DNA from 3 places in the Limosilactobacillus agrestimuris genome. Region 1 is predicted to be linked to each of the others. Evidence: riboswitches for the same ligand, from Rfam matches in the RefSeq annotation. Region 1 holds a riboswitch; each other region holds the start of a gene.
The links. A riboswitch is a leader RNA that binds a small molecule or an ion and turns the genes downstream of it on or off. The one in region 1 is predicted to bind thiamine pyrophosphate.
Positions count from the first base shown of each region.

Region 2: it holds a riboswitch for thiamine pyrophosphate, as region 1 does, so the genes downstream of both, thiM (hydroxyethylthiazole kinase) here and cytX (putative hydroxymethylpyrimidine transporter CytX) in region 1, are expected to answer to the same signal.
Region 3: it holds a riboswitch for thiamine pyrophosphate, as region 1 does, so the genes downstream of both, NFR46_RS00445 (ECF transporter S component) here and cytX (putative hydroxymethylpyrimidine transporter CytX) in region 1, are expected to answer to the same signal.

Region 1 covers NZ_CALPCW010000003.1:58,231-61,511, forward strand. Annotated here, with positions in the region: gene NFR46_RS03075 (ribonuclease H family protein) at 1-390, shown strand, start outside; gene NFR46_RS03080 (hydroxymethylglutaryl-CoA synthase) at 387-1,550, shown strand; TPP riboswitch at 1,578-1,686, shown strand; gene cytX (putative hydroxymethylpyrimidine transporter CytX) at 1,768-2,931, shown strand; gene lexA (transcriptional repressor LexA) at 2,973-3,281, opposite strand, start outside.
Region 2 covers NZ_CALPCW010000006.1:47,673-50,953, reverse strand. Annotated here, with positions in the region: gene NFR46_RS05325 (LysR family transcriptional regulator) at 1-724, shown strand, start outside; gene NFR46_RS05320 (patatin-like phospholipase family protein) at 790-1,644, shown strand; TPP riboswitch at 1,680-1,786, shown strand; gene thiM (hydroxyethylthiazole kinase) at 1,849-2,628, shown strand; gene thiD (bifunctional hydroxymethylpyrimidine kinase/phosphomethylpyrimidine kinase) at 2,645-3,281, shown strand, end outside.
Region 3 covers NZ_CALPCW010000001.1:87,855-91,135, forward strand. Annotated here, with positions in the region: gene NFR46_RS00440 (ATP-binding cassette domain-containing protein) at 1-1,182, opposite strand, end outside; gene NFR46_RS00445 (ECF transporter S component) at 1,185-1,742, opposite strand; TPP riboswitch at 1,835-1,925, opposite strand; gene NFR46_RS00450 (nucleoside hydrolase) at 1,968-2,924, opposite strand; gene NFR46_RS00455 (NAD(P)/FAD-dependent oxidoreductase) at 3,049-3,281, shown strand, end outside.

The sequences.
Region 1 (3,281 bases):
ATTAGGAAAGGTGACAAGTCCTTTACCAAAACCGGTGGGGAATTTGGGGCAACGAATAACCGGATGGAGCTAATGGCATTGCGGAATGCCCTCCAAATCCTGTTGAAAAATAAAAAGCAGGATAGCCTGATCATTGCGATCCTTGATTCGCACTATGTTTTGGACCCAATTATGAAGTATTGGTTAAATGGTTGGCGAAAGCGGGGCTGGAAAACAAGCAGCGGTTCGCCAGTCGCTAACAAGGAATTATGGCAGGAGGTTGTCAAATTACTGCCACAATTTAACCGGATCGAATTTCAGTGGACAAAGGGTCACGCTGATAACGATGGGAATATCATTGTTGACCACCTCTTAAATGAAACGATGGATAAGATGGGGGAAGAAAAATGAAAATTGGAATTGATAAAATGGCATTTGCCACAACCGATGAATACATTGACTTACGGGAATTGGCCCGGAAGCGGGGAGATGAACCAGACAAGTATACAATTGGGATTGGCCAAGATCGTCAAGCCGTTGTGCCGGCAAGTCAGGATATCGTAACGTTAGGGGCGGCAGCGGCAGAAAAGCTGCTAACTGATGATGACAAAAAGCACCTGTCAACTGTCATTGTAGCCACGGAATCAGGAATTGATAATTCAAAGGCCAGTGCAATTTACGTGAAGCATTTTTTAGGCTTGGATGATTTTGTGCGGACTGTAGAATTAAAGGAAGCTTGTTACTCCGCAACTGCTGGGATCCAATTTGCTAAGGGATTGGTAGCAATGGATCCCCAGTCGGCTGTCTTGGTAATTGCGGCTGATATTGCCCGGTACGGCTTAGAAACTCCGGGTGAAGTGACCCAGGGTGCTGGCGCGGTCGCAATGTTGATCACAGCTACCCCGCATGTCTTGGCGCTCGAAGATACGGCGGTATCATACACTAAGGACGTCATGGACTTCTGGCGGCCACTCTATGCCACTGAGGCGCATGTTGACGGGAAGTACTCGACTAACGTTTACATTGAATTCTTCCTCCAATGCTGGCAACGCTATCGTCAATTAACGGGTCGCCAACTCGATGATTTTGCTGCGCTCGCATTTCACCTTCCCTTTACCAAGATGGGGAAGAAGGCTCTTGAAGGATTACTCCAGGATGATCATTCCCCAATTGCAGAGAAGATGCGGGAACAATTAACCGCAAGTCAAAAGTACTGTCGTGAAGTAGGAAACTTGTATACTGGTTCACTTTACCTTGGCTTGATGTCGCTATTGCAAAATGGTCAGGTTAAAGCTGGTGACCGGATTGGACTCTTTAGCTATGGCTCCGGAGCTGAAGGTGAATTCTACAGTGGAATTTTACAAGATGGTTTTGAAAAATACCTCAGTAACGTTAAAGCGGACTTAGCTGATCGTCATCAGGTATCAATTGAAGAATACGAACAGCAATTTAATTCTCAATTAGGGATGAATCCTGATGATGTAGAGCTTGACTGGGAAAAGGATCCAGCACCGTTTGTTCTTAAGGGACAAAAAGATTACAAGCGGGTTTATGGTAAGGGCGAAAATTAATCTTGGACAAAAGTGTTATACTGTAATTAACAATAAACGGGGAGCTTGTATAACAGGCTGAGAGGAAGATGTGATCTTCGACCCATGGGACCTGATTTGGATAATGCCAACGGAGGGAATTCAATTAAGAATTTTAAAGTCGATCAGGTTTTGAACCTGGTCGACTTTTCTTTATCAGGATCAAGTTCCGCTAATCATGTAAAGGATGGTGGAACTGATGCAACATAGGACGTCACTGTTTGAGAATGGAATGATTTGGTGTGGAGCAGGAATCTCAATTGCCGAGATCCTGACAGGAACGTATTTGGCGCCATTAGGAATGACGAAAGGAATTATCGCGATTATTTTAGGCCACCTTATTGGTTGTAGTCTTCTTTTCCTTTCGGGAGTAATTGGCGGTCAGTTACGAATTAGTGCAATGGAATCGGTTAAACTGAGCTTTGGTCAAATTGGGGCGTTGTTTTTTGCGTTATTGAATGTCCTCCAGTTAGTCGGTTGGACCGGGATTATGATTTATGATGGTTCATTAGCGGCTGATGGACTCTGGCAACTTGGTCAACCGACATGGTGCCTGTTAATTGGGATTTTGATCATTTTATGGTTGGTTATTGGAATTCGACGACTAAAGTGGCTCAATTTGATTGCGCTAGCTGCTTTATTGTTACTGACGGTTGGCCTTTGCTACCTCATCTTCACAGAACCCCACGTTGATAGTCGCTTTGGCAACTTGTCATTTGGTCAAGGCCTTGAATTAGCGGTCTCGATGCCCCTTTCTTGGTTACCTTTGATTTCAGATTATACTTCGGTAGCCCAGGAACCCGCTCAGGCAAGTGGCGTTAGTGCGGTTACTTATGGGGTGATTAGTTGCTGGATGGCCATTGTTGGGCTGGGTGCAACCCTCCTAACCGGTGAAACCAATATTGCTAAAATTATGCTCGATGCTGGAGTTGGCCTAGGTGGCTTAGCTATTGTTCTCCTCTCGACAGTCACCACGACCTTTATGGATGCTTATTCCGCTGGTGTTTCTGCCCAGACACTAAAAGTTAAGTGGTCATCTCGCTCGACCGCGATCTTGGTAACGGTCTTTGGCGTTCTGGGAGCGATTATTTTGCCGATGGATAATTTCAGTAACTTTCTCTATATCATTGGTTCCGTGTTTACTCCAATGATTACGATTCAGATTATGGACCGCTTTGTTTTCCATTTTGATAATCGCGACCAACGGATTAATTGGCGGAACTTCAATCTCTGGTTGATTGGCTTCATCGTTTACCGGTGCTTGATGTTAATTGACTTGCCAGTAGGGAATACCTTACCAGATGTTATGATTGTGATGCTTCTGGTATGGTTAGTTGAGCGCAAAAGAAAAAGCACAACATAACTACTTTAGGTTTCTGCTATGCTTTAATGGTGATATATCTATTAGAATATATGATCACGATATAAACCAATCACTTTTCCAAGAATTGTAACGTTATCTAAGTAAATCGGTGCCATCGTATCGTTTTCGGGCTGAAGACGGTAGCGTTTGTTTTCTGGTTCGCGGTAGAAACGCTTGCAAGTGGCTTCATTATCACTCGTCATGGCGATCACGATTTCACCGTCTTTTGCAGTCGATTGCTTGCGGACGATGACGTCATCCCTGTCAAGGATTCCCGCCTTGATCATACTCGTCCCGTGGATCTTTAACATAAATAATCCAGATGCATCCTTAATCGAAGGAGGGAGAGG
Region 2 (3,281 bases), on a different contig from region 1:
GATGACCCTTACTAATGAGGGAGCCCTTTTTCAACAACGTGCTTCGACAATCCTCTCATTAGTTAACCAAACTAAACAAGAATTACAAAATACCGAAGAAGAACTAACTGGAGTAATCAACATTGGGTGCGTTGTTTCAAAGGTATCTAAACTCATAATGAAAATTATTAGCAACTTTCAGAAAAAGTACCCGAATGTTAAATTTAATCTTTATGATGGTAATGGTGATCTCTTACGTCAACGCCTAGATTCGGGATTAGAGGATTTTGCTGCTTTGATTGAGCCTGTAGAGGCAGCAAAGTATAATTTTATTGTTTTACCGGTTCGCGAACGTTGGGGATTAATTGTTAAAAGTTCTGATCCATTAGCCAAGAAAAAATCAATCACCAAGGATGATCTTTATAAATTACCACTAATTGTCCCTACCCGTAACATTGTCCGCGATGAAATTAGCGATGTCCTTAAACTCGACCAAACAAAATTAAATGTCATGGCAACCAATAATCTGCCAAGTAATGCTTACGAGCTTCTTAAAACTGGCAACTACTGTTTATTGGGAATTGAAGGAATTGTTGATTCATTTCATGATCCAAAATTAACCTTTATTCCTTTTTCCCCGCATAAAGAAACAGGCCATGTCCTTGCCTGGCGAAAAAACACGGTAATTACCCCAGTAATGGAAAAATTTCTTCAAGAGTTTGCTACTCTAGCGGAAAACCAATAAAAGATTGAATTTTTAACCACTATCGACTTACAATAACCTAGTAATAATATTAAGGAGTGAAAGTAATGCTATATAATGCAGCGTTAGTCCTTGAAGGTGGCGCTTTCCGCGGTCAATATACTGCGGGAGTATGCGACATGCTTCTTGCTAACCACATCGAATTTAGCAGCGTAATTGGTGTTTCAGCTGGTTCACTTAATGGTGTCAATTTTGTCGCTAAACAATATGGTCGAGCAGCAAACATTAACATTAACCACCGTCATGATCATGATTATATTTCAATGGCGCGATTATTCCAAAAAAAGGTAATTAATATGAATTACCTTTTTGAAGATCACGGCCTTTCTTGGCGAAATTTTGATGAGCGAGCTTACATTAGATCTGCCTCCCACTTCACCGCTGTTGCTACCAGACTTCAGGACGGAAAAAAAGCCTTGTTTACAGATTTTACTGGTGAAAAGCTAACTCAAGCGCTAATTGCTTCTTGTTCAATGCCATTTATGATGGATCCAGCACCAACACCAGATGGCCTTTGTTTAGATGGAGGAATTGCTGATTCAATTCCATTTGATGTTGCTCAGGAACAAGGCTACGATAAAATCGTGGTTGTCCGTACTCGCGATGTTAGTTATAGGAAAAAGCCCTCTAGCCGTCCCGTCCGACAACTATACCGTCGCTACTTCAAGGATTATCCCCAATTCGCTGAAGCTGGAATTCGTCGTCCAGAAGTCTATAATCAACAAATTGCCCAAATTGAACACCTTGAACGAACTGGTCAAATCTTTAATATTGCCCCCCAACACCCAGTTAAAGTAAGCCGGGTTGAAGGGAACGTTAAAAAGATTCGTCAATTATACGAAACAGGTCAACGGGAAACCAAGCAAATATTGCCAAAATTAATTGACTACCTTAATGCTTAAAAGCGCTTTCTGTGTTATTATAAAACTATGTTAATAAGCAGCATTAGGGGTGTCTGTTTGCCAGACTGAGATGTATTTAGATATACGGACCCTTGAACCTGTTAAGCTAGTACTTGCGCAAGGAAAATGCTAACTCAATATAAAAAATGGAGCTGTTAGTTAACGATCAACTAACAGCTTTTTTATTATCCAGGAAGTGAAATTATGACAACATTACAACTAAACTTACCAAAACTAGTTCGCCAACAGAACCCGGTTGTGTTAACAATTGCCAATACAGTGACCCCTGCTAAAGTTGCGGACGGGTTAAGTGCAATTGGAACATCACCAATCATGTCCATTGCCCCACAGGAAGCTAGTGAAATGGTTGCATTAGCAAATGCAATAACAATCAATCTAGGAACAATTAATAAAGAACAAGTTAATGAAATTACAACCGTTTTAAAGGAAAACCAAAATCAGAAGCCAGTTGTCCTCGATCCGGTTGCCATTGGTGCCAGCCAATACCGATTAACGGTGGCTAAAGGCCTTCTTCAAAGCTATCAATTCACCGTTATCCGCGGTAATGCAGGTGAAATTGCGGCACTCGCTAATGTTAATTGGAGTTCCCACGGAATCGATGGCGGTTCGGGCCAAGCAAATCTCCATGAAATAGCCAAGAATGTTGCTCAGGCTTATAATTGCATAGTTGTCCTCACGGGTAAAACAGATATTGTAACTGACGGCAATAACGAATTTATTAATCATCTCTCCACTAATTACTTTACAACTAATATTGGTAGTGGTGATATGCTTTCGAGTATTATCGCGGCTTATTTAAGTGTAAGTGATACTCCCTATTTAGCTGTTTGTACGGCAACAAAATTCTTTACAGCTGCTGGTGTTAAGGCAGCGCGAGAAGTAACGGGGTTCGGCCAATGGCAAGTTAAACTAATGGATGAGCTCGCAACCCTTAACTCAAATGAAGTATTGTCAGTTTTATAAAAAGGAGTAAATAGTAATGACAAATGACTTTCCACAAGCCTTAACGATTGCTGGTACTGATTCAGGTGGTGGTGCTGGTATATCTGCTGATTTTAAAACATTGCAAATGCGTGGTGTTTTTGCCACCATGGTTGTGGTTGCAGTTACAGCACAAAATACTCTTGGTGTTCAGGATGCATTAGCAACGCCGCCCAAACTAATTGATGAACAATTTGCATCCTTAGCAGCGGACTTTAAGATTAGAGCATGTAAAACGGGGATGCTCGCTGATCCACTCCGGGTTAAAACCGTTGTTAATAATTTAAAACGTCATGATTTTGGTCCATTAACTGTTGATCCCGTGATGATTGCTAAAGGTGGTGCTAAACTTTTAAGTGATGATGCAATTGATGTCGTTCGGGATCAATTATTACCACTTGCTGATTTAATTACCCCTAACCTTCCCGAAGCTGAAGAATTAACACAGATGACGATTACCACAGAAGCTAACATGGCTGCTGCTGGTCATTGTCTTCAATCCATGGGTGCCAAAAACGTCCTCGTTAAGGGAGGCCACTTTTCTAGTGAAGATGAAGCCAATGATTATGTATTATTAGAAAACGGTCAATCATTTTGGCTAACTTCTAAGCGAAAGAAAACACGAAATACTCATG
Region 3 (3,281 bases), on a different contig from region 1:
CTTTTGTCCCATCATTAGCATGATCAAATTCTGGATCAGCTTCCGTTGCCCACCGCTTAAGGAGTAGATGACTCGTTCAGTAAGGTCAGGGAGCCCGACCATCGCTAAAAGCTCCTGGGATGATTTCCCTTTGAAAAATGTATTTCCCCCATTTTTGATACTTAAGCTTAATTCTTCGCCAACGGTAACGTTTAAAAATTGCTGGTTGGTTTCTTGGAAGATTAAGCCAACTTGAGAATAGTATTTCCCGGAGAATATTTTTTGAATGTTATTTCCATCATATGTTATTTGCCCTGAGTAGGAAGTCAACTTCGCGATAGATTTAAGAAGTGTTGACTTTCCGGAACCACTGGGACCAGTTAGCAGGGTAACCTTATTTTGAATTAATTTTAGGTTCGTTACCTCTATCAATGAAAGCTGGTTACGGGTAATGGAAAAATCGTGTAATTTTATAATTGACGGATCAGTCTGTAGGGGAAGGTTAGTGGATAAATTAGTGGAATGTTGATTAGCATTTATTAAAAGCTGGTGACTAGCATTACTTGAAAGCAGCTTAGCCTGGTGTTTATGAAATTGAATAATGAATTGAATGAAATTCTGGTAGTTCTGAAGGTTATGGTCACTGATAATAATAGTTATCCCTTGTTGAGACTGTAATTGAGCTAATTTTTGAAGTAAAAATTGGCGATTTGGTTCGTCAATACTAGCAAGTGGTTCATCTAATAGGATAATCTCAGCTTTCATAGCGATAATTACTGCTAAGGCTACCCTTTGTAGTTGCCCACCGGAAAGAGTAGTCAACTTTTGGTGCGCCACGTTTTGAAGATTAACAAATGCCAAGGCGGCTTTTACCTGATTGCTAATCTCGTTATGTGGTACTTGAAGATTCTCAAGGGTGAATTCTAGTTCGTGCTGTGGTGTGTCCATCGTAAACTGCATTGCCGGATCCTGAAAGAGCATTCCAATTCGTTGATCGTGCGGAAGCTTGATCTTTCCAGAACATGTCCCACCGTATTTAGGGAGCAGGCCAGCAATCAGCTTTAGGAGAGTCGTTTTTCCACAACCAATCGGACCATTTAAGAGAATCGAAGTGTGGAGTGGCAACTCAAGGTTAACGTTATTGAGAATTGGCTGCCCATCTTTATATGCAAATGTTAGGTTTTGAATAAGTATTTTTTCCATTTTTATCTCGCCAAAACGTGACTACGGTTTAGTAGGTTGATGATTAACTTAACTAGGATGCCGGTGAAGAAAAGCATCGATAGCCAACGAACGATTAATATTACAACTAACATGGAGAATGGGAAGTGGCTATAACCATTACGGAACCAGTCCCAGGCAAATGTAAGAATTGTCGTAGTAGTTGCGGTAAGTAGAAGTGTCACCCAATTGTATATTTTGTAAAGGGTGAAGGTAAATCCAAGCTCGGTACCAATTCCTTGTACCAGTCCCGAAAGTAGGGTGGTCACGCCCCATTGATCTCCAAGAAGCATTTCGACAACAGCACTAAGAAATTCGCCAAGAAATGACGCACCAGGAAGACGGAGCATAAATCCAGCTAATGGTCCGGCCATACACCAAATTCCTAACGTGATGTCATTAGCCATTGGACCGTAACCAAATGGAGTTAGTGCAATTGTAAGGCCATTGTAAATAATCCCCGTTACTAGATAGATTACCCCGAAAATAATCCCAATAATCGCGAGGAGGATAATATCCTTTAAATGAAATTGACGAAACATAATAATTTCCTTTCTTGGGGAAAATAAAAAAGTGGAAAAAGCGTAGTGACTTTTCCCACCTTTGATCTATTATTAATAGACTCCAAACTTACTAAGCATTCAAAATGCGCTTCCTTCGCTAGTATTACCTAGACAGGTTCGATGGGTCTAATCTCAGCCAAGTGGGCACCCCAGACATATATTTACTCTAATCATACAACAAAAATAACTAATTCGACAGCCAATTTAGTGATTAGCTAAAAGGCCAGTAAGGTGTTCCATGAAGTTAGGAACAAACCGCTCTTTATCGACGTTGATTGCAACATTGACATTTGGATGAGAAGTATTGAGCCTCATTTTATCCCCAATTGTTCGAGCATAATTATGTTCTTCAGTGATTACCTTCATCGGTAAAGCAAGGGTTGTGACAAATGTTGGGTCGATTGCAACGCCGACAGCAAGGGGATCATGAATAGCACAACCGTGTTTGTCAATCCCGAGATTATAGTAAGCATCAATGTAAAAATCAGTTAGGTCAGCATAAGCAATCCCCGATTTAGTTCCTAGTTGGCGCCACTTCGCTGTTTCTTTTTTTGTGAGCAGCGTCCGGAGAGTAACGTCAAGCCCCACCATTGTAATTGGAAGTGAACTGGTGAAGACTTCATTAGCAGCTTCAGCGTCTTGATTAATATTTGCTTCAGCAACGTCACTAACATTTCCTTCAACCGTAAGTGCCCCACCCATTAAAGTAACGTTACCAATCAAGTGGCTAATTTGGGGATCCTTGTGTAATGCAGCGGCAAGGTTGGTTAATGGACCAGTTGGAACAATGATTAAATTCTTACCGTATTGGTGTGCTGCTTCGATGATAAAGTCAACACCATCTTGTGTTTGAATTTTATGGGTTGGTTCTGGAAGAGAAATATTACCGATCCCGTTATTACCGTGGATTTCTTTGCTAACTTGCATTACGTTAAAATGATCGCTAGTACTTGAGTGTTCAAGGCCCTTAAATACAGGAATATTTTGTCCAAGCAATTCGAGGAGTTGTAACGAGTTTTTGGCGGTTTGTTCTAGTAAGTTATTACCGTAAGAAGCAACAACTCCGATTAGATCAACTGCTGGATCTGCAATGGCATATGCAAGTGCGAGTGCATCGTCAACACCGGTATCAAGATCCAAAATCATCTTCTTGGTGGCCATGGTAGTTTCCTCCATTTATTCAGTAATTATGTTAATAATAGCTAAATGATAAGTGCACCGCAATTTTAATTTTGTCTAAAATCAATTACAATAGTGAGAAAAGAAAAAGAGAGGAGCCGTCGTAATGGCAAAAATGTATGATATTACAATTATTGGTGGCGGTCCTGCAGGGATGTTTGCGGCCTTTTACTGTGGATTGCACGAACTGGATGCCCAGTTAATCGAGAGCTTACCGCAGCTTGGTGGTCAGGTTAATGCTCTTTACCCAGAGAAGCAGATTTGGGATGTTGCCGGACTTCCTGGTGTCACAGGTCGTGAATTGGTGGAGCGATTACAAAAACAAATTGCTGTGGCACC